Regions from separate parts of the Chroococcidiopsis sp. CCNUC1 genome, predicted to be linked through region 3. Evidence: predicted binding sites of a transcription regulator. Region 3 holds the regulator's gene; each other region holds the start of a gene.
What was found. The regulator HrcA, encoded in region 3, represses chaperone genes, less so after heat shock. The targets are predictions, from matches to a motif close to TTAGCACTCNNNANTNNNGAGTGCTAA.
Positions count from the first base shown of each region.

Region 1 (7,886 bases), 3.2 Mb from region 3:
TGAATTACCCGCAATTGCTCTCGCGCTTGATTAATTTCTTTTAATTTTTCTTGCGCTTTTTGCTGCAACCGCTGATTCTCTTTCGGGATGCGATCGGGATGCCAAATAAAAGCCAAGTCCTTATACGCCTGGTTAATTTCTTCCAGGGAGGCTCCAGGCTCTAATCCAAGTACTCTGTAGCAGTGGTTCAGGTCTAACATTACTACTGCCGCATCCTCACTAGCTTGGTATTACCCATGATAGGCAGCTAATTGCGTATTCGCTACCTTCTTTTAGGCGATCGCCTAATAAGAAACTTAAACTAAACTTATCACTACTGAGACAACACTAGCTCAAGAAAGCAGGAGGCAGATGACAGCAGGATTTAATCTATACGGCATCAGCCAGTCGTGCTGATTCAACTATATAGTTATTCTTGCCATAATCCGCTACATTTTTTCTTGAATTCCCCAGTCTCCAGCCGCCAATTTTCCATGTCGAGTCATGCCATTTGATTTTCAATTGCCCAACGTGCTAGCTCAGTACGATTGTGCAATCCCGTTTTACCAAGCATATTAGACACGTGGCTTTCTACTGTCCGCTGACTCACATTCAGTTCTTCGGCAATATCGCGATTAGCTAGACCTCTCGCCACATATTGCACGACTTTTAGCTCTGTTTGCGTCAGATGCACGTCAAAAGGAACTTGAATTTTTGTCTCGTTTTCGCCGTTGCCACCTGATTGTTGTCTCTGGCGATAAGCTTGTTTAAGAGAAGCTTCCACTTGAGCCACTAGTTCCTCTGGCTCGAATGGTTTGACCATGTAGACATCAGCACCGATGTTTAAACCTTTGATTTTGTCTTGGCTTTGACCCTTGGCAGAAAGAAATAGAATCGGAATCCAACTGGTGCGTTCGTCCTGTCTTACCTGATTGACAAACTGATAGCCATCCATTTCTGGCATCATCACGTCACAGATAATCATATCTGGAATTTCCTGCTCCAGAACTTCTAAAGCCTCTCGCCCGTTTTCTGCGGTGATGACCTCATAGCCTCGGAATTCTAGGTAATCCTTGACGAGTAATATGAGGTTGGGGTCATCATCTATTAATAGCAGTCGCTTGTGCTCTTTTACGCTAGTTTCCTTCATGCTGCGCTTACTCGCCACAATTGAGTCAGTCGAACTTTTCAATAGCAGTTTCTCTTGCAATTTATCGGTTTGGTGGTATTTTACTGACCTCGGTCTCGCTGAATTGTAGTCGGAAAGCCATTTTAATCTTCAAAGAAGATTTATAGCTTTAGTGCTGCACTGCAACTGCAAAGATTTCAGTCTTAGTACGGACACCTAATGATACGCCCTATTTGGTATAACTTAGGCGATATCATTATATATTCTTTTTTCGGCGTTGTCGTATAAAACCTGATACAATAGCAAAATATACCTATCTTTATTTGAAAGAATCAGTAAAACCCACTAAAGTAGGAGCAAACGCCAAAATTTGTACTGAGAAAAGTCAGTCAATTTTGTTTGCTAAATCAAATATTCTTTGTAACTATCCTTAATAAACTGTGATGAGATGGGGTCTCGTGCAAAAGAACTGATGGCTTTTTAGTTATTTTGCCAAGTTATTTTGCCAATTCTATTGACTTCTCTGATGCTGCACTAGTTGTCATCAGCGATCGCGTCTGATGTCGGTTCTGGAAGAGGATGAACGAGAAAGGCATATTCGCGCACAATTTGGTTGCCGATGAGATGTTCTTGGATAATCCGTTCGATAACTTCGGGGGTTGCCTGACGATACCAAACCCCATCGGGATACACTACGAGAATTGGACCATTAGTACAGACGCGCAAGCAGTTAGCCTTCGTGCGAAAGATACAACTGGGGCGATCGCTCGTTGGTTTATCGAGTTTTAATTGTTTGAGGCGTTTTTTCAAGTAATCCCAAGATTCTAGGCTCGCTTCCTTAGAACAGCACTGCGGTAAAGTCTGGTCGGCACAAATAAAAACATGGCGTTGAATTTGCGGTAAACCTAAAGCCTGGACGCAAACAGCCAAAGCTTCATCATCTTTTGGTTTGCAGGTTTCATCTTGGGGTGTCAGGTTGTCGGTCATTTGAGGAATGAGGGAGAAAATCTCAGCTTCAGGGAATGAAACGGGTAAGTTACATAATTTACACGCATACACATTGCATTTTAAATTGTCTTGTTCCTCATTATCCCCTTGTCCTCCTTGTCCCCCTTGTCCTCCTTCGCCCCCTTGTCCCCCTTGTCCCCCTTCGCCCCTAATCCCCCTTGTCCCCCTTGTCCCCCTTGTCCCCCTTGTCCCCCGACTCTCTAGTTCGGAAACCCGTACAATCGAATTTGTTGCCACGATCTCTATCTTTTGGCTAAATTAGCACTCAGGAGTTGAGAGTGCTAACAAGGCAAGGAATTTGTATGGCAGCAGTATCTTTAAGCGTTTCTACAGTTAAGCCACTAGGCGATCGCGTATTTGTCAAAGTCAGCGCCTCAGAAGAGAAAACCGCTGGCGGTTTGTACTTGCCCGACACTGCTAAGGAAAAACCCCAAGTTGGTGAAATCGTCGCCATTGGTCCTGGTAAGCGTAATGATGATGGTTCTCGCCAAGAATTAGAAGTTAAGGTTGGAGACAAAGTTCTTTACTCTAAGTACGCTGGCACAGACGTAAAGCTAGGTACAGATGAGTACGTGCTGTTGTCTGAGAAAGACATTTTAGCAGTTGTTAGCTAATCGGTAATGGGTAATGGGTAATGGGAGATCCACAACTACCAATTACCAACTACCAATTCACAAAATCTAAAATCCAAAATCTAAAATCCAAAATCGCAAGACAACTATGGCAAAGCGCATTATTTACAACGAAAACGCTCGTCGCGCCCTAGAACGGGGTATGGACATTCTAGCTGAAGCGGTAGCCGTTACGCTGGGTCCAAAGGGTCGTAACGTGGTGCTAGAGAAAAAGTTTGGCGCACCGCAGATCGTCAATGATGGCGTAACCATCGCTAAAGAAATTGAATTAGAAGATCACGTAGAAAACACTGGTGTATCTCTAATTCGTCAAGCTGCTTCCAAAACCAATGACGCTGCGGGTGATGGTACAACCACTGCAACCGTATTAGCTCACGCCATTGTAAAAGAAGGCTTGCGTAACGTTGCTGCGGGTGCAAATGCAATTTCCCTCAAGCGCGGGATCGATAAAGCGGCTAACTTCCTAGTAGAAAAGATTGCCGAACACGCTCGTCCTGTAGAGGATTCTAAAGCGATCGCTCAAGTCGGTTCGATTTCTGCTGGTAACGATGAAGAAGTTGGCAGCATGATCGCTGAAGCGATGGATAAGGTGGGTAAAGAAGGTGTCATTTCCCTAGAAGAAGGGAAGTCCATGACAACCGAACTAGAAATCACCGAAGGGATGCGCTTTGACAAAGGTTACATCTCTCCCTACTTCGCTACCGATCCCGAACGGATGGAAGCTGTTCTAGACGAACCTTTCATTTTGATTACCGACAAGAAAATTGCTTTGGTACAAGATTTAGTCCCCGTACTAGAGCAAGTTGCACGTTCTGGTCGTCCGCTGCTGATTTTGGCAGAAGATATTGAAAAAGAAGCGCTAGCAACCCTAGTTGTTAACCGTCTGCGTGGCGTACTCAACGTAGCTGCGGTCAAGGCTCCTGGGTTTGGCGATCGCCGCAAGGCTATGCTGGAAGATATCGCTATCCTCACTGGTGGTCAATTGATTACTGAAGATGCTGGTCTGAAGCTGGATAACACCAAGCTAGACATGCTCGGTAAAGCACGCCGGATCACCATTACCAAAGACAACACCACAATTGTCGCTGAAGGTAACGAACAAGCTGTTAAGGCTCGTTGCGAACAGATTCGCCGTCAAATGGACGAAACCGAATCTTCCTACGACAGAGAAAAGCTACAAGAGCGCTTAGCTAAACTAGCTGGTGGCGTTGCTGTGGTCAAAGTCGGTGCTGCAACTGAAACCGAAATGAAAGACCGCAAACTACGCCTGGAAGACGCGATTAACGCTACCAAAGCCGCCGTAGAAGAAGGTATCGTTCCTGGTGGTGGTACAACCTTGGCTCACTTAGCTCCTCAGTTGGAACAGTGGGCAAGTAGCAGCCTCAAGGGTGAAGAATTAATCGGTGCATCAATTGTAGCTCGCGCTCTAACTTCTCCCCTGAAGCGGATTGCTGAAAACGCAGGTCAAAACGGTGCGGTCATCGCCGAGCGCGTCAAGGAAAAAGATTTCAATATCGGCTTCGACGCTGCTAAAAACGAGTACGTCGATATGTTTAGCGCTGGTATTGTTGACCCTGCTAAAGTGACTCGTTCCGCGCTGCAAAATGCTGCTTCTATCGCTGGTATGGTGCTGACAACTGAGTGTATCGTGGTTGATAAGCCTGAACCAAAAGATGGCGCTCCTGCTGGTGCTGGCGCTGGTATGGGTGGCGGAGATTTCGATTACTAAAGTTTGTTAGAGGTAGGCTACTGTCTACCTCAATTGTGAAGAATACAGCTGCTTCCCTTGGGAGGTGGCTGTTTTTTTATAAAGTCAAAAGTCAAAAGTTAAAAGTCAAAAAACCGATCGCATTTGTATTTTACGTGCCACCTGCATCCATCTCTGTTTAAAATTTCTACCATTTTCCAAAACAGAAGCTATTGACTATATCTATGGCTAGGCGACAGACAGGAAAATGTTAATTTAATCTCAAGTTAATCGAGCGAGAACGCAGAGAGATGCTCCACCGCCAAACACCAACAGGAATAATTGCGATCGCACAACCAACTCATGCTTGGATTGCAGGTTGTCTGGCACAAGCTTGGGGAAATCAAGATTTTGGGAATTTTACGCCTAGAGAAGAAGTTTGTCTTGGTGCGGCAATACACGATATTGGTTGGGTCTTTTGGGAAAACGAACCGACTTTAAATCTCCAGACGGGTTATCCTCATCATTTTATGGAACTCCCTTCAGAAATCTCGGTTAAGATTTGGTCTGGTGTCAAGCATTTAACTTCGTCTTACGGTAGATATGCAGCGTTATTGGTTTCGCTCCACGGTACGGGATTGTTTGAGCGCTTCCGAAAATGGGAAAATTCACCTGAATCTACTCAGTTAGTAGAAGAATATTTGCAGCAAGAATATGCTTATCAAAAACAGCTCGTTAATTATTTACAGAATGACTCTTACTATGCAAATCATACAACTCCAGAAGTAATTCAACGCAATCGCAAATTAGTAGCAATTTGGGATTTATTATCACTTGCTTTATGTATGGGACTGCGAGAGGAAAGGCAATTTCATGATATTCCTACTGCATCTGGGGAAACGACTCTGACTCTAAGTCCTGTAGATGATAATTTTGACAAAATTAAAGTTGAACCTTGGGCATTTGAACGAGATGAAGTAAAACTCAATTATGATGGGCGAGTTTTAAATGAAAAGTTTACCGATGAAACTCAAATGCGTCAGGCTTTGGCAAATGCAGAATGGGTAAATATGTCTACTGTTTTGATTCCAATGTAGAGACGTTACATGTAACGTCTCTACATTGAATTGGAAATTATTCCCGAGCATTTCTCGTAATTTCAATTGAAATTCTGCCGCTAAAATCTGGTATGGGTGCGGCGGGTTTAGATAATTTTACTTTAACTTGTTCTATCCCCTTCACTGCTAAAATAGATTCCGCGATCGCTGTTGCTAGTTTTTCGACTAATGCAAACTTAGAAGTCTTAACTAAATGCTGAATGTTACTAATAATATTACGATAATCGATTGTGTCTTCAATAGCATCGCTCTTACCCGCCACCGATAGATCTAACCACAGCGTTACATCAACCTCAAACCATTGTCCTAATACCTGTTCTTCTGGTAAATATCCCGTATAACCATAACAGCGAATTTTTTCTAGATGAATGCAGTCCATATAATTAGGGTAATTGGTAATTGGTAATTGGTAGAATTTGTGTTAAATTAATTATATTTTACAGTGCGAAAGTATAACTTGAATTGGATGTAAAGGTACGAAACTATCAAATCGTTTGATTTGAGAACGACAAGAGTAACCAGTAGCTAAACAAAACTTTCTCTGTTCTACATCGGATGAAATTTGCCGTCTCCAGCTCATAGAATAAATTCCTTGAGATTCATTATAGTGTTCGGCTTCATGTCCGTAAATACCCGCCATGCCACAACAGCCTGTAGCAACTAAACTCAAAGGAATTTTTAACATTTGAAAAATCTGCTGCCATTGTTTTTGTGAGTTTAAAGCAATCGTTTTTTCGGTACAGTGACCGAATAAGTAATAACGATATGATTCAGATATGCGATCGCCAATTTTTTGCTTTAACCTCGCTTGGTTTTCCCACAAAAATTCTTGCAATAACTGCACTCGAAAGCTTGCTTTTAAACCTTTAATTTTGATATACTCATCTCGGTAGGTTAGGACAATACTAGGTTCAATTCCTACAAGGGGAATTTCTAGTTTTGCTAATTGATTTAAATAGTCAGTATTTTTTTGCGCGATCGCTTGAAATGTTTTTAAAAACCCTTTAACGTGCAATGTCTTTCCATTCACGAAAAAAGGTGGAACGTACACTGTATAACCTAACTCGCGCAAGCAATCGTAAGTATCGAGAACTATTTGCGATTCGTAAAAGCTGGTAAAAGCGTCTTGCAATAAAATAACGCTGTTTGCTCGTTCTAACTTGCTAAGAGTAGATAATTTCTCTAAATCAAAAACTGGTGCTTGTCTTTGTTTTAATCCCTGTCTGACAGTCAGCGTGCTGATTGCGGGTGGATCGACCATTCGCACGAATTTTTGAATTAACCAGCGCGTCACGAAGTTTTGAGTCAGAAAATTGAATAAGACAGGTGCGTGAGATTGCCAATTGGCGAGAGTTTCAATATTCCCAACGAAATAATCGCGCCAATGCCTCAGATAGCGGGTGTGGTAAAGTTCGAGAAATTGTGCTTTCAGACTGGGAATGTCTACATGAATCGGACATTGACTAGCGCACGCTTTACAGGAGAGACAACCGTGCATTCCGTTATACACTTCATGGGAATAGTCATAACTTCCCCAGATCTTAGTTAAATTATTCCAGAACTTGAGGGTAAAATTTCCAGATTTTTCTATTTCTTCACTTTTATTGATGGCTAATTGCCGCAACCATTCTCTCATCAAACTGGCACGACCTTTAGGCGAGTGAATGCGATCGCCTGTAATTTTGGCAGACGGACACATGACATCATCGGGATTGTAGTTAAAGCACGCGCCATTACCGTTACAGCTAAAAGCAACTTCGTATTGCGATCGCACTTCTTTTGCAACTTGGCGATCGAAATGTCCCCGTAAAGGTGCTTCGACTCGTACCACTTCGTTATAACTGGCGTTTGGCGCGACAATTTTGCCTGGATTTAAGCGATTATCGGGATCGAAAGCTGCTTTGATTTTGCCTAAATCGGGATAGAGTTCGCCAAAAAAGGTAGGAGTATATTCGCTGCGAAAACCTTTACCGTGTTCTCCCCACATTACGCCACCATATTTTCTGACCAACGCCACAACTTTGTCAGATAATTCTCCGATCAGTGCTTCATCTTGTGGTACTTTCAGGTCTAGTGCTGGTCGAACGTGCATACAGCCTACGTCTACATGACCGTACATGGCATAATTTAGCTGATAGGCATTGAGTAAAGTTTGAAATTCGCAAATATAGTTAGCTAGACACGCTGGCGGAACTGCGGTATCTTCAATAAAAGCAATTGGTTTGCGATCGCCTTTAGTATTACCAAGGAGTCCTACACCACGTTTGCGTAAGTCCCATAAATGAGAAATTTCTGTTTCGTTTTGCGCCAAATAATAACCAGTTGGTTGCTGA
Region 1 is NZ_CP097480.1:666,668-674,553, reverse strand. Features, by position in the region: gene M5J74_RS03190 (pentapeptide repeat-containing protein) at 1-200, opposite strand, end outside; gene M5J74_RS03185 (response regulator transcription factor) at 482-1,129, opposite strand; gene M5J74_RS33235 (ferredoxin) at 1,643-2,095, opposite strand; gene groES (co-chaperone GroES) at 2,419-2,730, shown strand; gene groL (chaperonin GroEL) at 2,837-4,477, shown strand; gene M5J74_RS03165 (DUF3891 family protein) at 4,747-5,532, shown strand; gene folB (dihydroneopterin aldolase) at 5,570-5,932, opposite strand; gene M5J74_RS03155 (FAD-binding and (Fe-S)-binding domain-containing protein) at 5,984-7,886, opposite strand, start outside.
Region 1: a site for HrcA is predicted at 2,375-2,401, ahead of groES (co-chaperone GroES). Genes of this name have one in related genera too.

Region 2 (7,886 bases), 3.1 Mb from region 3:
AAATGCAGGAGAAAGGGCAAAAGTCAAAAGTTAAAAGTCAAACGTCAAAACAAATTCCGAATTCCGAATTCCGAATTCCGAATTCCGAATTCCCTATGCCTTGCGCTGGCTGCGGTTCTAAGGTTAGCAGCACAGTTTTAGCAAGGGTACTCAATCAAATCAAGCAGGATAGTACTAACTGGTGCGATCGCCAAGATATTATTATCGGGCTAGATGCTCCTGACGATGCAGCGGTGGTGGAAGTACCAGGCGGTTTGTGGATGGTACACACCATAGATCATTTCCGCAGTCTCATCAACGATCCGTATATTTTTGGACAAATTACTGCCAACCATTGCCTCAGCGATATTTTTGCAATGGGTGCGACACCTCAAAGTGCATTGGCGATCGCAACTATTCCCTATGCTTTAGAATCCAAAACAGAAGAAACCCTTTATCAGTTACTATCCGGCGCAGTCAAAGTGCTAGCTGACGCGCAGACACCTTTGGTAGGTGGACACACAACTGAAGGCAGCGAATTGGAATTTGGCTTATCTTGTAACGGTTTAGTCCACCCGAATAAACTTCTGCGCAAAGGTGGAATGCAGCCAGGACAAGTTCTAATTTTAACTAAAGCCCTTGGTACGGGAACCCTTTTTGCTGCCGAGATGCAACGGGAAACTAAAGGAGATTGGATCGATCGCGCTGTTACTTCAATGTTGCAATCGAATCAAGTCGCAGCTGCTTGTTTAATGGCACATGGAGCCACTGCTTGTACTGATGTTACGGGTTTTGGGCTTGCCGGACACTTGTACGAAATGGTTCGAGCTTCCCGTAGCGTAGGCATCTCTGCCTGTGCGGTAGATTTAAATTTAGCAGCAATTCCTGCTCTAGAAGGTGCGATCGCTACATTACAAAAAGGAATTGTCAGTTCGCTGCAAGCGGAAAATTTACGCATTGCTCGTTTTATTACCGATCTAAACATCGCTGGTTCAGAATCGCTCAGCCCGTCTGCTCGCTACTCGCTCTTATTCGATCCGCAGACATCGGGCGGTTTACTAGCATCAATTCCAGCAGAACAAGCCAGTCAATGTCTAGATAAGCTACATAGTTTAGGCTATGCACAAAGTTGCATTATTGGCAAGGTAGTAGATAGAAAAGGCGATCGCCAACCAATAACCATAAATTTATCCAATGTATAGGGGCGCACAGCCGTGCGCCCTTACGAGGGTTATGCAGGCTACATCATACCCATGCCACCCATACCGCCCATACCACCCATGCCGCCCATGCCACCCATACCGCCCATGTCAGGGGCAGCAGCAGCTTTCTTCTCTGGCTTTTCAACGACTAGGGCTTCGGTCGTTAACACCATACCAGCAATCGAACCAGCATTTTGTAATGCCGAACGCACAACCTTAGCAGGGTCGAGAATGCCAGCAGCAATCAGATCTTCAAACTCGCCAGTTGCCGCATTGTAACCAACGTTGAAATCGGTTTCCCGCACTCTTTCAACCACGACAGAGCCTTCAGCCCCTGCATTGTCAGCCATTTGGCGTAAGGGAGCTTCCAGCGCTCTAGCGACGATTTCAGCGGCAACTTTTTCTTCGTCTTGCAGGCTGGCTTTGAATTCGTCCACCTTCTTCGCTAAGTGGATTAGGGTCGTACCGCCACCAGGGACGATACCTTCTTCGACTGCGGCTTTAGTCGCGTTCAGCGCGTCTTCAATTCGCAGTTTGCGGTCTTTGAGTTCGGTTTCGGTTGCTGCACCAACTTTAATGACTGCCACACCGCCAGCCAGCTTGGCAATTCGCTCTTGCAGTTTCTCCTTGTCATAGTCGGAGTCAGATTCTGCTAGTTGCTTGCGAATTTGACTGATGCGCTTTTCCACATCAGCTTTATTTTCGCCTTCGGCGACGATTGTGGTAGATTCTTTGTCGATGATGACTTTACGAGCAACACCCATCATCTCCAAAGAAGCGGTATCCAAGCTTAAGCCGATTTCTTCAGAAATCAACTGACCGCCAGTTAGTACGGCGATGTCGCGCAACATTTCTTTACGGCGATCGCCAAATCCTGGGGCTTTAATCGCGCAGACGCTCAACACGCCACGAGCTTTATTTACAACCAAAGTTGCTAAAGCTTCTCCATCGACATCCTCAGCAATAATAATCAAAGGTTGTCCGGCACGAGCGACTTTTTCCAAAATCGAAATCAAATCTTGGATCGTGCTAATTTTCTTGTCTGTAATCAACAAGCGAGGATTCTCAAACTCTGCTACCATCCGCTCGTTGTCGGTGATGAAGTAGGGAGAAATATAACCTCGATCCAACTGCATCCCTTCTACCACGTCTAAATCGGTCGTGAGAGACTTGGATTCCTCAACGGTAATCACACCGTCTTTGGTGACTCGCTCCATTGCCTCAGCGATCATCGCCCCAACTTCTTCATCGTTTCCAGCCGAGACAGTCGCCACAGAGGCGATCGCATTTCCTTCGACTGGTTTGGCGACAGCAGCAATTTCTTCTACCAGTTTGGCAACGGTCTTCTCGATTCCGTGACGCAGCGCCACTGGATTAGCACCCGCTGCTACGTTCTTCAGTCCCTCACGAATCATCGCTTGGGCGAGAACCGTCGCCGTAGTCGTACCATCCCCAGCTACATCTTTGGTTTTCGATGCAACTTCCTGAATCAGACGCGCCCCAGTATTTTCTAGGGGGTCTTCCAACTCAATTTCTTTAGCTACAGTAATCCCATCATTGACAATCTGAGGCGCACCGTATTTTTTCTCTAACAGGACGTTGCGACCTTTTGGACCCAGGGTAATTTTCACGGCATCGGCAAGGGCATTCACACCCCGTTCCAATGCCCGCCGCGATTCATCATCAAACGCAACGATTTTTGACATACGCTTCGTTTCCTCAAGCTTCCATTTGTCAATTTAGCACTCTCTTGAGTTGAGTGCTAATGAAACTACTGGCGTTTAGCAATTAGCTAACAGCTAATTGCTAGACGCTAATCGCTCTTAAGCCATAACCATGCCACCATCGACGTTGAAGACTTGACCTGTAATGTAACCAGCCGCAGGATCGGCGGCGAGAAAGCGCACCATACCAGCAACTTCTTCGGGTTTGCCGTAACGACTCAAGGGAATATATTTCAGAATATCTTCAGAATCAATGTTACTGGTCATGTCAGTGGTGATAAAACCAGGGGCAACAGCATTGACGATAATGCCACGGGAGGCAAGTTCTTTCGCAACGGTTTTAGTAAATCCGATCGCCCCAGCTTTCGCCGCACTATAATTTGCTTGACCGGGATTGCCCATTTGTCCGGCTACAGAAGCAATATTAATGATGCGCCCGCTGCGTTGCTTGAGCATGATTTTGCTAACAGCTTTGGTACAAAGGAATACGCCTGTAAGATTGAGGTCGATGACTGCTTGCCAGTCTTCCGGTTTCATTCGCAATAACAAAGTATCGCGGGTAATACCAGCATTGTTTATCAAAACATCAATTCGCTTCCATTTTTCTACAACAGTATTAACCAGAGTATCTACTTGAGCCGCGTCCGAGACATCAGCCGGAATTGCGATCGCGCTACCCCCCGCCGCCTCAATTTCTTCTACCACTTCTTTAGCGGCGGAACTAGAACTTGCGTAGTTTATAACAACGTTTGCCCCTTCTGCGGCTAAACTCAAAGCGATCGCCCGTCCAATTCCTCGCGAAGCCCCCGTGACGATTGCGACTTGTTGGCGTAACCGTTGTAAATCCTCTGGCAATACTTCCATAAACAATGACTCTTACGTAAATACTCTCACTTAGCGATCGCACTTAAACCACCGCGCTAACCATCTTATCAATAGGGAGCAGGGAGTAGGGAGCAGGGAGTAGGGAGACAAGGAGGACAAGGGGGACAAGGAAGCTGAGGAAGTTGAGGGAGGAATTCCAGCTACCAGCCACTAGCCACTAGCTACCAGCCACTCACTACACCCTACACCCGCATCAACACGCACCACTCACTGCTACTTGAGATATAACAGTAAAAAACTGTGTTAAATCTCATGGCTACTAAACAGCAGTTCAATAATTTTGCCGAAATGATTTCTGGTGCTGATGTGCCTGTACTGGTAGATTTTTACGCTGCATGGTGCGGTCCTTGCCAGATGATGGCTCCAATTTTAGAACAAGTAAACGAGCGTCTCAAATCTAAAATCCGTATTGTGAAAATCGATACTGATAAATATCCACAACTCGCCAGTCAATATCAAATTCATGCCTTGCCCACACTAGTACTATTTAAGCAGGGTCAACCAGTCGATCGCATTGAGGGCGTAGTACCAGCACCTAATTTAATCGAACATTTACAAGCTCTAATTTAGTCAAAATATTTCATTCAATAAAAAGCCCGCATTTGCGGGCTTTTACTGTAGGAAAAAGCTATTTTATTAGCAATGATGACAATTATGATAGCGGTAATGATATCAGTTATGACAGCAATGAATCGTCAGCGGTTGTCGCTGAAAAACTTTCAGGCGATCGCTCCGCCAACCAACTCATTTTTTCTTTGTCTTTCTTAACTTTAATTAACAATTCTAGATAAGCAATGGGTACGATAATTGGCCAAAAAAGAGTGACTATGACTAAAAATATTCTGAGTAGAAGTAATTGAGAGCGTTTGCCAAGGTCTCGCTGCATGATGTCTGCCCACTGAGTAAACAGACAAGCCGCGATTGTAATATAGAAAGTCGCCCCAGCAGTAATAATTGTTTGTAGCATCATTTTCTAAAAAGTCATTTTCTAAAAATAGGTTGAGTCTGAAAAGAATTCAGCAGCTACCCCAAACCAGCAGCGCGATCGACGAAGTTATCGTTAATACGCTCTTTTGAGCGCTATGTAGCCCGAACACCCTGTAACGATCTGACCCGAAAGCCTTAACTAATCGACATTTATCCGTAGCACCTTGCTAGTAACTTGCTTTCAAGCCGCAAAAGACTCTGACAATGAAATACGTCAGCCCAAAAAGCTATTCCAGACTAGTGCTATGAATGCTCGTATACCCTCACACGCGCTTCCAGCAATTCCCGATCTTGTTTATGTATTATTTCATACTTTTAACTTGCGGACAATCCAGAGGCAGTTATCAGAGACAATGAAATTCAAACTCGATATATCTAATACTACGTTCGTACTGAAGATAGAAGACAGTTTATAAAGGTTTTCTTATACATCAAGCGAAGGTTAAGTAATATGAATAGACTGACAGCAACTCTACTCATTTCTTGTCCCGACCGACAAGGATTAGTAGCAAAAATTGCTAATTTTATCTATGCCAATGGTGGTAACATTATCCATGCCGATCAGCATACAGACTTTGCTGCTGGTTTGTTTCTAACCCGCATTGAATGGCAATTAGAGGGTTTTCATCTACCGCGAGAGCTAATTGCGCCTGCCTTTGGCGCGATCGCACAGCCTCTAGAGGCTCAATGGCAACTACACTTTTCCGACACCATCCCACGCCTTGCTATTTGGGTGAGTCGGCAAGAACATTGCTTATTCGATCTAATTCTCCGACAACAGGCAAAAGAGTATGCCGCAGAAATTCCCCTGATTATTAGCAATCATGCCGATTTAGAATGGGTGGCAAAACAATTTGGTATAGATTATTACTATATTCCCGTTAACAAAGATAACAAAGCGGCTCAAGAGGAAAAACAGTTAGAACTTTTGCACCAGTACGACATCGATCTTATCGTTCTGGCAAAATATATGCAAATTCTCAGTCCCGAATTTATTACCCGATTTCCTCAAGCAATTAACATTCACCATTCGTTCCTTCCTGCTTTTGTAGGCGCAAATCCATACCAGAAAGCTTACGAACGCGGGGTAAAAATTATCGGTGCTACCGCTCATTACGTAACATCAGAACTCGATGCTGGACCAATTATCGAACAAGATGTCGTCCGCATCAGCCACCGAGATGAAGTCAGCGACCTGATCCGTAAAGGTAAAGATTTAGAACGAGTCGTTTTAGCTAGAGCCGTGCGATCGCATTTACAACACCGTGTCTTAATTTACGGGAATAAGACTGTGGTGTTTGAGTAGTGAAAGAGATTATGCGCAGACCATCATGAAAAGCTGCTTTAATCGATAAAAATACAATTACAGTATTTTTACAGAGGATGATTTTAAGATAGAAAATCTACAATCAATTCAGTTCTTAAGGATTTTCTAATATTTGTTCCATCTACAAAGGCAATTTCTATGTCAATTCTAGAGAAATTCTTCACCTTCGGCTTTGTCTCTACGTTTAGTGTAGCCCTCATAGCAACCTGGTGGCGCTACATTCCTAGCATAATTGCTACTTACCGCAAGATTATGAGTAAGTATGGACAAGTAGAATTAACAGTTAATAGTTAATATTGAATATTTCCATTGTAGAGACGTTACATGTAACATCTCTACAATGGAAATATATTAATTTGCATTGTGTCCTATTAAATTAAATTCTGAGGTATTTGTTTCATTCTAATTTGGATTTGTAAAGCTAACTGACCTGCTTGCGCCGTCATTTCTTCAACTCTGAGTGCTATTCCTTCTAGATCGAAATAGGGTAAATCCATCCATTGTTTGACTTTTTCCATTAATGACAGCGCGATCGCAAAAGATATTCCTTCATTGCGATCGCATTGAAAATTCTCAACGATAACTGGTTGCTTCTGGGTACGGGGGCGAAATGTAGCTGTAAAACCGAGTGGCTGCGTTTCGCCTTTTTCGTGCAACAACACCTTACCATCAAAGACCATTTTGTTATCTCCGGGTAACTGTAATTGCATCTGCTGCATTTCTAAAATAACAGTTTGTCCGTCTACATTTAGTTTAAAATTACGTGCTTTTTTTAATACGTACTCAGACTTCAAAGCGCGACTTAAATCTGGTTCCGTAATGACAATTTTAGCAATAGCATCTAATGGTTTATCTAATTCAACCTTGCCAAAAAGAGCGCTGAGTGGATTCACATCAACTTTATCCGTTTGTACCTCAATTTCTTGCAGGCGGATGTCTTTTTGTATAACTACGCCTTGTCCAGTAAAATCTACTGAATCTGCTTGCCCTAAAATTAGCTTTAAGAGATTTGTTTGAATACCAACATCAATTTTTTCAGCGTTATCTACTTGGCTAGATATTCCTACTTCTGCTACTGCATCGATGACTTGTTCTTCTAACCGTGGCTCGTTATCCATCTCGCGATCGCATCCTTTTGACTCTGCTTGAGATCGATGTTAGATCCGCAGTATTAAGGAATGTATCTGCAATTTGGCATAAGTAATGAATGGTAAGGTAGGCAATACCCACCTTACTTATAACCAACAACTGACATTTGCATCCCATTTTCAGAAGGGACAATTGTAATGCCTCGCCGAACTGGAGAAACAGGACGAGAATTTGCTAGTTCTAATTCATACTGCGATAATACAGTAGCAAGTACGAGTTTCATTTCATATAGCGAAAAAGCTGCACCAATACAACCGCGACTACCACCACCAAAGGGAAGATATTCAAAGGGTGAAAATTTTTGGTGTAGGAATCTTTCTGGTTGAAATTTTTCTGGTTGAGGATAGATTTCTTCTCTTCTATGGGTGAGGTAAATACAAGGTACGATAATTGTCCCAGCGTTGAATTTATCTCCAGCGATTTGTACGGAGTCTCTTACCATTCGAGGAGTACAAATTAAAGCAATGGGGTGAACTCGGAGGGATTCTTGACAGATAGCAGTAAGATATGGGAGTTGGGCGATCGCATCTGGTTTAGTACGATCTGCATTATTCAATTCTTGTTGTAGGCGATCGCGCACTTGTGGATGAGAATGGATCAGGTAAAATGCCCATGCTAGCGCTGCTGCTGTAG
Region 2 is NZ_CP097480.1:540,675-548,560, reverse strand. Features, by position in the region: partial or broken gene selD (selenide, water dikinase SelD) at 1-1,181, shown strand, start outside; gene groL (chaperonin GroEL) at 1,220-2,887, opposite strand; gene fabG (3-oxoacyl-[acyl-carrier-protein] reductase) at 3,005-3,769, opposite strand; gene trxA (thioredoxin) at 4,043-4,360, shown strand; gene M5J74_RS02560 (hypothetical protein) at 4,467-4,760, opposite strand; gene purU (formyltetrahydrofolate deformylase) at 5,229-6,083, shown strand; gene M5J74_RS02550 (hypothetical protein) at 6,243-6,398, shown strand; gene M5J74_RS02545 (DUF2993 domain-containing protein) at 6,476-7,222, opposite strand; gene M5J74_RS02540 (cytochrome P450) at 7,336-7,886, opposite strand, start outside.
Region 2: a site for HrcA is predicted at 2,921-2,947, ahead of groL (chaperonin GroEL). Genes of this name have one in related genera too.

Region 3 (7,886 bases):
ATCTTCATCGACGAAGTAGCCTAGCTTTTGATAGTCAACATCAGCTTCTTCGCGCGGGTAGGGTAAGTACAAACCAGCTTCATGATTCAGTACCATTTCCCTTAGTTCTTGGTCATTTAGCTCTGCTGGCAAGGGAATTAGCCGCACGATTGACTCTCGCCCAGGCACGGCTGTCGCTACCCATTGGGCTTTGATTTTAGTGTCAGTTAGTGCCTTTTGAATTAATTCTGCCAGGGCTGGAGGGTCAGCAATTTGACCATCTTGAAACAGCCCTTCTGGAACCGGGGTGGAGGAAAAAGCTGTCAGTTTGTAACCCTGTCGCTGCTTTTTCAGTTGAGCTATATTAATTCGTTCAGGAGCTAGTTCAATGCCAACTCCACATCCACGCTTTGTCAGTAAACTTTTGAGACGGTCAATCACTGTTTTACTACTTGTCTATGAAGTAAAGAATTAGTCTAGCTGAAAGACTTGATACTCATTACAGCTACTCAATTTAACCTAGAATCACCAAGCTTGTTCAATGAATACATACGATCTTAAAAATGTCAATGACCAAAAGACTTGTAAATAGATTACAACCATCGAAGTTAATAATTCTTACCTTATTAGGTTTTGTTCTGAGTTGGGTAGTCAGTTGCGGTAGTGGGAACGTCGCTACTCAAGCACCTCAATCTAACTCTAACAGCCAAGAAATTGAGTTTTGGACGATGCAGTTGCAACCAGAATTCACCGATTTTTTCAACCAGAAGATTCAAGCTTTTGAAAAAGAAAATCCTGGGATGAAAGTCAACTGGGTAGACGTACCTTGGTCGGCAATGGAGAGCAAAATTTTAACATCTGTCGCAGCAAAAACAGCTCCAGATGTCGTTAACTTAAATCCAGATTTTGCTTCTGTGTTAGCTGGTCGCAATGCTTGGCTGACATTGGATAATAAAATTTCGCCCGAGGTACGTTCCACTTATTTACCTAACATTTGGCAAGCAAGTACGCTCGACGGCAAAAGTTTCGGCATTCCCTGGTATCTCACCACGCGAGTTACGATTTATAACAGCGATTTACTCAAACAAGCAGGTGTTGCCAAGCCGCCAGCAACTTATGCAGAACTGGCGCAGGTGGCGAAGCAAGTTAAAGAAAAAACAGGTAAGTACGCCTTTTTTGCCACGTTTGTCCCAGAAGATTCATCGGAAGTGCTGCAATCTTTTGTTCAGATGGGGGTAACCTTGGTAGATGACAAAGGCAAAGCAGCATTTAATACACCCGCAGGCAAAGCCGCTTTCCAGTACTGGGTAGATTTGTATAAACAAGAACTCTTACCTCAAGAATCTTTAACCCAAGGGCATCGCCACGGAATTGAGATGTATCAAGCAGGAGAAACAGCTTTATTAGGGACGGGAGCAGAATTTCTCAAAACAATTTCAACTAATGCCCCAGAAATTGCCAAAGTTTCTGCTGTTGCACCAGAAATCACCGGAACCACAGGTAAAAAGAATGTTGCCGTGATGAATTTAGTGATTCCCAAAGATAGCGATCGCCCCGACGCAGCGATAAAATTTGCTTTATTTGTGACCAACAGCGATAATCAACTCGCCTTTGCCAAAGCCGCCAACGTCCTCCCTTCAACAATTCCCGCCTTGGCTGATAGCTATTTCAAATCCGTGCCTACAGGGGATAAATCTGAAATGGATCGGGCGCGGGTGGTGAGTGCTAGCCAGTTAAAACAAGCAGAGGTGCTAATTCCCGCAATGGAGAATATCAACGTCCTCAAACGCGCCATTTACGAAAACCTCCAAGCCGCCATGCTGGGAGAAAAAACCGTCGATGCAGCGATCGCCGATGCTGCGAAAGAGTGGGATGCTAAGGCTGGAAAATAACGGTTCTATGTAGGGGCGCACATCTGTGCGCCCCTACCCAGCAATGCGTAAAAAATATCCAACCAAATACAACGAACCACAGAGAATCATTAAATTTGATGATTTTGTCGCCGCTTCTAATCCAGCGAAGAGATCTGGATAGGTGTGACACGTAGCTAGTTGGGGACATTCACGGGCTAGCTTTGCTAGTGTTTCAGGATCGGCAGTACTATGATCTGGAACAGGGACGAGATGTAACTCATCCTTGGGGCGCAATAAGGCGCGTAAAATATCTGCATGGTCTTTGGTAGATAGCATCCCCATCACCCAACAAACAGGCTGTTCGAGGGTATCGACGTATTGACGTAAAGCTCGCGCCGCTGCTGGATTGTGCGCCCCATCAATCAAGAGTTTACGTCCTTGCCAAGTCGTCCATTGCAAACGCCCCAACCATTTTGCTTTTCCCATCCCATTTGCGATCGCCTCAGCCGAAATTTTCCACCCTTGTTGCTGCAAAATTCGTAAAGCTGCAATTGCCAAAGCGGAATTCATCAACTGGATGTCTCCTAACAGAGGTAGAGGATATTTGATGTCGTTGGTTGTTGGTTGTTGGTGCATCTTCAATTCCGAATTCCGAATTCCGAATTCCGAATTCCGAAATTCTGCCCAACCTGGTTTAATTTGACGCGAGGGTAGGGGAAAGACAGCGGGACAATCGAGTTTTGCAATGCGCGATCGCACGACGGTTTCTGCTTCTGGGGGTAATTGTCCGATGACTGCGGGACAGTTGGGCTTGAGAATTCCTGCTTTTTCTCGGGCAATATCTGCTACGGTTGGTCCTAGCTGCTGCCAGTGTTCGCGACTGATGGAAGTAATCACCGTGACTAAGGGGCGATCGCAAACGTTGGTAGCATCTAATCTTCCTCCTAACCCAACTTCTATGACTGCGATATCTACCTGAACTTGGGCAAAGTACAACCAAGCCGCAGCAGTAATAATTTCAAATTGAGTTGGGGTTTCCTCGTCTAGCGAAATTGCCTGCTGTACTTGTAGCAATATTTGCTGTAGGGTTTCTGGTGCGATCGGTTGTTCGTCTAGACAAATGCGTTCCGTCCAATCTACCAAATGAGGAGAAGTATAGCGCCCAACTCGGTAACCTGCTTCTTTAAGTACGGCAGACAGGTAAGCGCAGACAGATCCTTTACCGTTCGTTCCTGCTACGTGAATGACTGAAACTTGCTGCTGAGGATTGCCCAAATTAGCCAGCAGTTTTTGAATTCGTTCTAAACCAAGATGTACGCCGAAGCGCTGATATGGTTTCAGGATAGAGTCAATGTTTTTGTCGGTCATTGGTCAATGGTCATTTGTCATTGGTTAATTGCAGCCATTCTCCCTTGTCCCCCTTGTCCCCCTTTGCCCCCTAATCCCCACTCCCTTCGGTCGCGGGGACCCCGAGTTCCCCCTTCGCCCCCTAATCCCCACTCCCTTCGGTCGTGGGGTCCCCGAGTTCCCCCTTGTCCCCCTTGTCCCCCTCACTCCTCACTCCTCACTCCTCACTCCTCACTCCTCGTGCATCCACTTTTTGACAGATGCAGTTCCTATTTGGGTAAGTAAGGTGGTTATTAGTTACGATTTTGAATTTCGGAGGGTAAATCTATGACTGCTACTGGAAGTGAAAGAGCAATGAGCAATTTAGAATATGATTTGCTCACAGCGTTACATCATAAGGCTGAAGCTGTCAAAGCATATGAAACATACATCAATGACGCTCAGTCAATGGATTCTCAACCTTGTGTAGAGTTGTTCCAAAAATTACGCGAACAAGATAAACAGCAAGCGCAAGAGATCCGGCAACATTTACAAGAAGTGATGCAAAAAGGCAAGATGTAGAATAGTCATTGGTCATTGGTCAAAAAGGTGCGTGTAAAACACTTATGTAAGGGCGGGTTTTGACCAAAAATTTATAACTCAGGTTGTCAATCTCTTTGCTAAACTCGCCCCTACTGACTTCGCTAGTTGCTTAATGCATCAGATAGATAATCAGCAGCAGCTTCGACTATGGCGATCGCAGTTTCGTAATCTAAACGAGTTGGTCCTAAGACTCCTACACTACCAACGGGAACTGTACCGCGTCGATAGGTAGATGAAATTAGGGTACAACCACGAATAGGTTCGAGCGTATTTTCTGAACCGATGCGAATTGTGACTCGCCGCCTGGAGTTAGAATCTAATTCCGGTTCTTCAAAAATAAAAGGTAGTAGCTGCTGCTGTTCTTCTTCTAATAGATGTAGAATCGTTTGAACTTGCTGTAACTCGGCAAATTCAGGCTGACGCAAGACTTCGGATACGCCTCGGATGGCAATTTGCGTGCTAGCCGGGAGTGGCTGAGTTCGCCGACAAATATCTGCAAATACAGTTTTTAAGCGATCGCCATATTGTTGAAATTCGCGGTCTAATTGATTCCAGTCAAGTGATGCTAATTCATACAGCGATCGCCCGCGCAGTTGGCTATTGAGGAAGTTGGAAAGTATTTGTAGCTCTCTTTCTATAACTTCTGGTTCTGATTCTAAGACTGTTTCCGCTTCTGAAGTCGGCAAATCTAACAAGACTGATTGGGTTTCATAAGTATCGGTTACCACAATCAACATTATCCGCCCTGACTCAATTTGAATCAGTTGAATGTGGCGTAACCGTGCCATATTAGCGCTAGGCATGGTAATTAAAGTAATGCACCCACTCACCTTGGCTAAAATCTGCGCTGCGCCTCTTAATAAAGCTTCCAAGCTCCAATCTTCCCACTTTAATTGCTCTTGGAGTAGCTGTTCTACCTGTCGTCCCCAGACATCGGAAGGAGTTATGAGGCGATCGACATAAATTCGGTAGCCAGAGTCAGATGGAATTCTTCCCGCCGAGGTGTGAGGTTGATAAAGTAAACCAGCTTTTTCTAGCACTCCCATCGCGTTACGAATGGTTGCAGAACTCACGCCGAGGTTATATTCTTCCAATAAAGCTTTGGAACCCACGGGTTCGGCAGTGGCGATGTAATGTCGTACCGTTGCCCAAAGTATATGCTGTTGGCGATCGTTTAGCTGCACTTGCATAGGTGAAATGAGAATAGTGAGATGAGAAGCGAATTTAAGAAATGTAAATGTAATCTCTAGATTTTTTTAATTTTTAGTTATTCAAGATAGCAAAAAAGATAGACCGTGTTAAATAAATACAAAGTTATATTTCGATTGTGCCTCAACTCCTGCACGGTTTTAGCTATTTCTCAAGAAAGATACCCTGAGTCTACATAAAACTTACTGTCTGTCAATATATACATGTTAAATCTTATGACCTATATCCGGCAGAGTTAAAACTTCTACCTAGACAAATTCGACCGGAGCTATACTCTGTGTAACTTCGGCAACCCTAAATCTAATATAGACTGTACTTTTGCTTAAAATTAAAAACTGTTTGGTAGCAATTATTACTGAAAGCGATTGGAATGGGGAACGGGAAACAGTTAGTAGTGAAGGGTTTGACGGTTGATGGTTGGCAGTAAACGCTACGCTACACTGCGTGAAGACAGTTGTTGCTCCTCTGCTCCCTGCTCGTGCGCTCCCTGATAACTATCCTAGTATCTAGGAACAGATGGATCGATCTCAGTGGAGTAAGCATCAATTCCCCCTGCTAAATTTCTAAGATTTGTAAAACCTTGACGGCTCAACCACTGGCACATTTGAGCCGAACGAATACCGTGGTGGCACATAACTACGGTTTCTACTTGAGGATCGAAGCGTGCGGGGATAGAATCAGCCCAATCAGCAAATTGACTCAAGGGTAGAACTTCAAACCCATCAATACGAGCGATCGCGACTTCATCCGGTTCGCGCACGTCGATCAATTGCAATTGCTCTCTAGCATCAGAACTTAACATCTGAGCCAGTTCTTCTACACTAATTTGGCTAAAAGGATTCATAATGAGGGGCTGTGGGTTAGGGACAGTGACCAGTGACCAGTGACCAATGACGATTAGCAAGACAGTTGTAAATTATCATGAAGCGAAGCTTATTTTTTTCTGCCATAGCAACTGTTGTGGTGGTGCTGCTACTAATTGGCGTTGGCGGTTTTTATTGGATTAATAGCCAAAGTCCTCTCAGCTTACTACGAGGTGGTACGACAAATACACCAGAAGCAGCGATATTTGTGCCTAAGCAAGCACCTGCAATGGTATCTTTGCTAGTCAATCCAGAAAAACTAGAGTCTTTGCGGCAATTGGCAGCGCGTCCGAGCGATCGCAGGCAGTCGCGTCAGGAACTAGAACGCTTTAAGTCTAGTTTACTAGCTAGTAGCAGTCTCGACTATCGCCAAGATATTCAACCTTGGTTGGGGGAAGAAGTTACTTTGGCTTTGACGAGTCCAGATATCGATCGCGATGCGACAAATGGCAATCAGCCAGGATATTTAATGGTATTAACTAGCAGAAATCCAGCTAAAAGTAGAGAATTTTTACAATTATTATTTTCCCAACGAGCGATCGCGGGTAGAGATTTAGTTTCAGAAACTTATCAAGGTGTTAATATTTTCTCCGATCGCGATCGGGTAAATGCAGGGGCGCACAGCCGTGCGCCCCTACAAGAACGAATCTCTCTTGTCGGCGCAGCAGTGGGCGATCGCTTTATTTTATTTGCCAATCATCCTAAAGTATTGCGAGAAGCAATTAATAACGTCCAAGCACCCGATCTGAGTTTGAATGATTCTGCTCAATATCAACACGCATTAAGTTTATTACCTACTGAGCGAATTGGCATAATTTTCCTCAATTTGCCTCAAGTGACAACTTTGTTGGGGAAAGAACCGCAAGAGCAAATTTATGATAGTCAAATTATTGGCTTAAAATTAAATCCACAAGGAATTATCGCAGAAACTTCAATCGCTGCTGCTAATCAGATAGAACTCGCTCCCACTGGCAAGATGCTATCTGAACCCGTGCAAGCATTACAATATTTACCTACTACAACCAATTTAGCGATCGCGGGTTTAGATTTAAGCTATTTACAAAATACCAACTTAAATCAGTTGTGGAGACAAATTACAACTGTCTTATCTGGTTCTAGTAATGATGCAATTTCGCGCTTAATCGCTCAACCTTTAGCTAAATTACAAGATAGCTGGGGTCTAAATATCTCGCAAGATATTTTTAGCTGGGTGCAAGGGGAATATGCTTTAGGAATGCTACCCCAAAAAGATGCTAGTACGAGTGCTGATTGGATTTTTGTTGCCGAGAAGTCTGAAGGAACAGATTTAGCGATCGAGCGCTTTAATGCAATTGCTGAAAATCGAGGTTTAAGTATTACACCTCTATTTTCTGGAGAGCAAAAAATCTATGCTTGGACGCAGTTAAATACAGTTCCATCTAGTCCATCCGAGTTAGGCGATCGCTCGTTACTCACTCTTAAAGCTAAAGTTCAAGGTGTTTATACTACCATAGATAAATACGAAATTTTCACGTCTTCAGTTGCAGCAATGGATGCAGCTTTAAAAGCAGCAGAAACCGATTCTTTATTGAAGAGTTCTCAGTTCCAATCTGCCATAAAAGCTATTCCTCAGCCAAATCAGGGTTATCTATATTTGGATTTACCTAGAAGTCGAGAAATTTTAGAACGTCAATTACCTTTAGTCAAACTATTAGAAGTGGCAGCAAAACCATTTTTTGACAAAACACAATCGATTACTGTAAGTAGTTATGGCGATCGCACCGACGTGCTTCAGGGTAGTATTGTTTTGCGCTTAGGCTCGAATTAATGTCTTATCTTGTTTGCAGCAAGGAATTACTGAGGCAAAAGAACTATGCAGATTCCTACTTAGCACTACAATGACTTACAACAACTTGGGGTTGATTTTGAAGATCTCGCAGATGCTTTTGAAACGCACGTTCGGGAAGAATACAGCACTTTTACTTGGATTATAGAAGGAATGCTGGCTCGCGTTGGATTTGAATTTGAATCAAACTATCTTTCACCAACTATGGCTGAATATATCTGTCGGAAA
Region 3 is NZ_CP097480.1:3,835,592-3,843,477, forward strand. Features, by position in the region: gene pilM (type IV pilus assembly protein PilM) at 1-420, opposite strand, end outside; gene M5J74_RS17910 (sugar ABC transporter substrate-binding protein) at 549-1,871, shown strand; gene M5J74_RS17915 (folylpolyglutamate synthase/dihydrofolate synthase family protein) at 1,905-3,200, opposite strand; gene M5J74_RS17920 (hypothetical protein) at 3,225-3,386, opposite strand; gene M5J74_RS17925 (hypothetical protein) at 3,507-3,740, shown strand; gene hrcA (heat-inducible transcriptional repressor HrcA) at 3,863-4,951, opposite strand; gene M5J74_RS17935 (rhodanese-like domain-containing protein) at 5,470-5,814, opposite strand; gene M5J74_RS17940 (DUF3352 domain-containing protein) at 5,892-7,640, shown strand.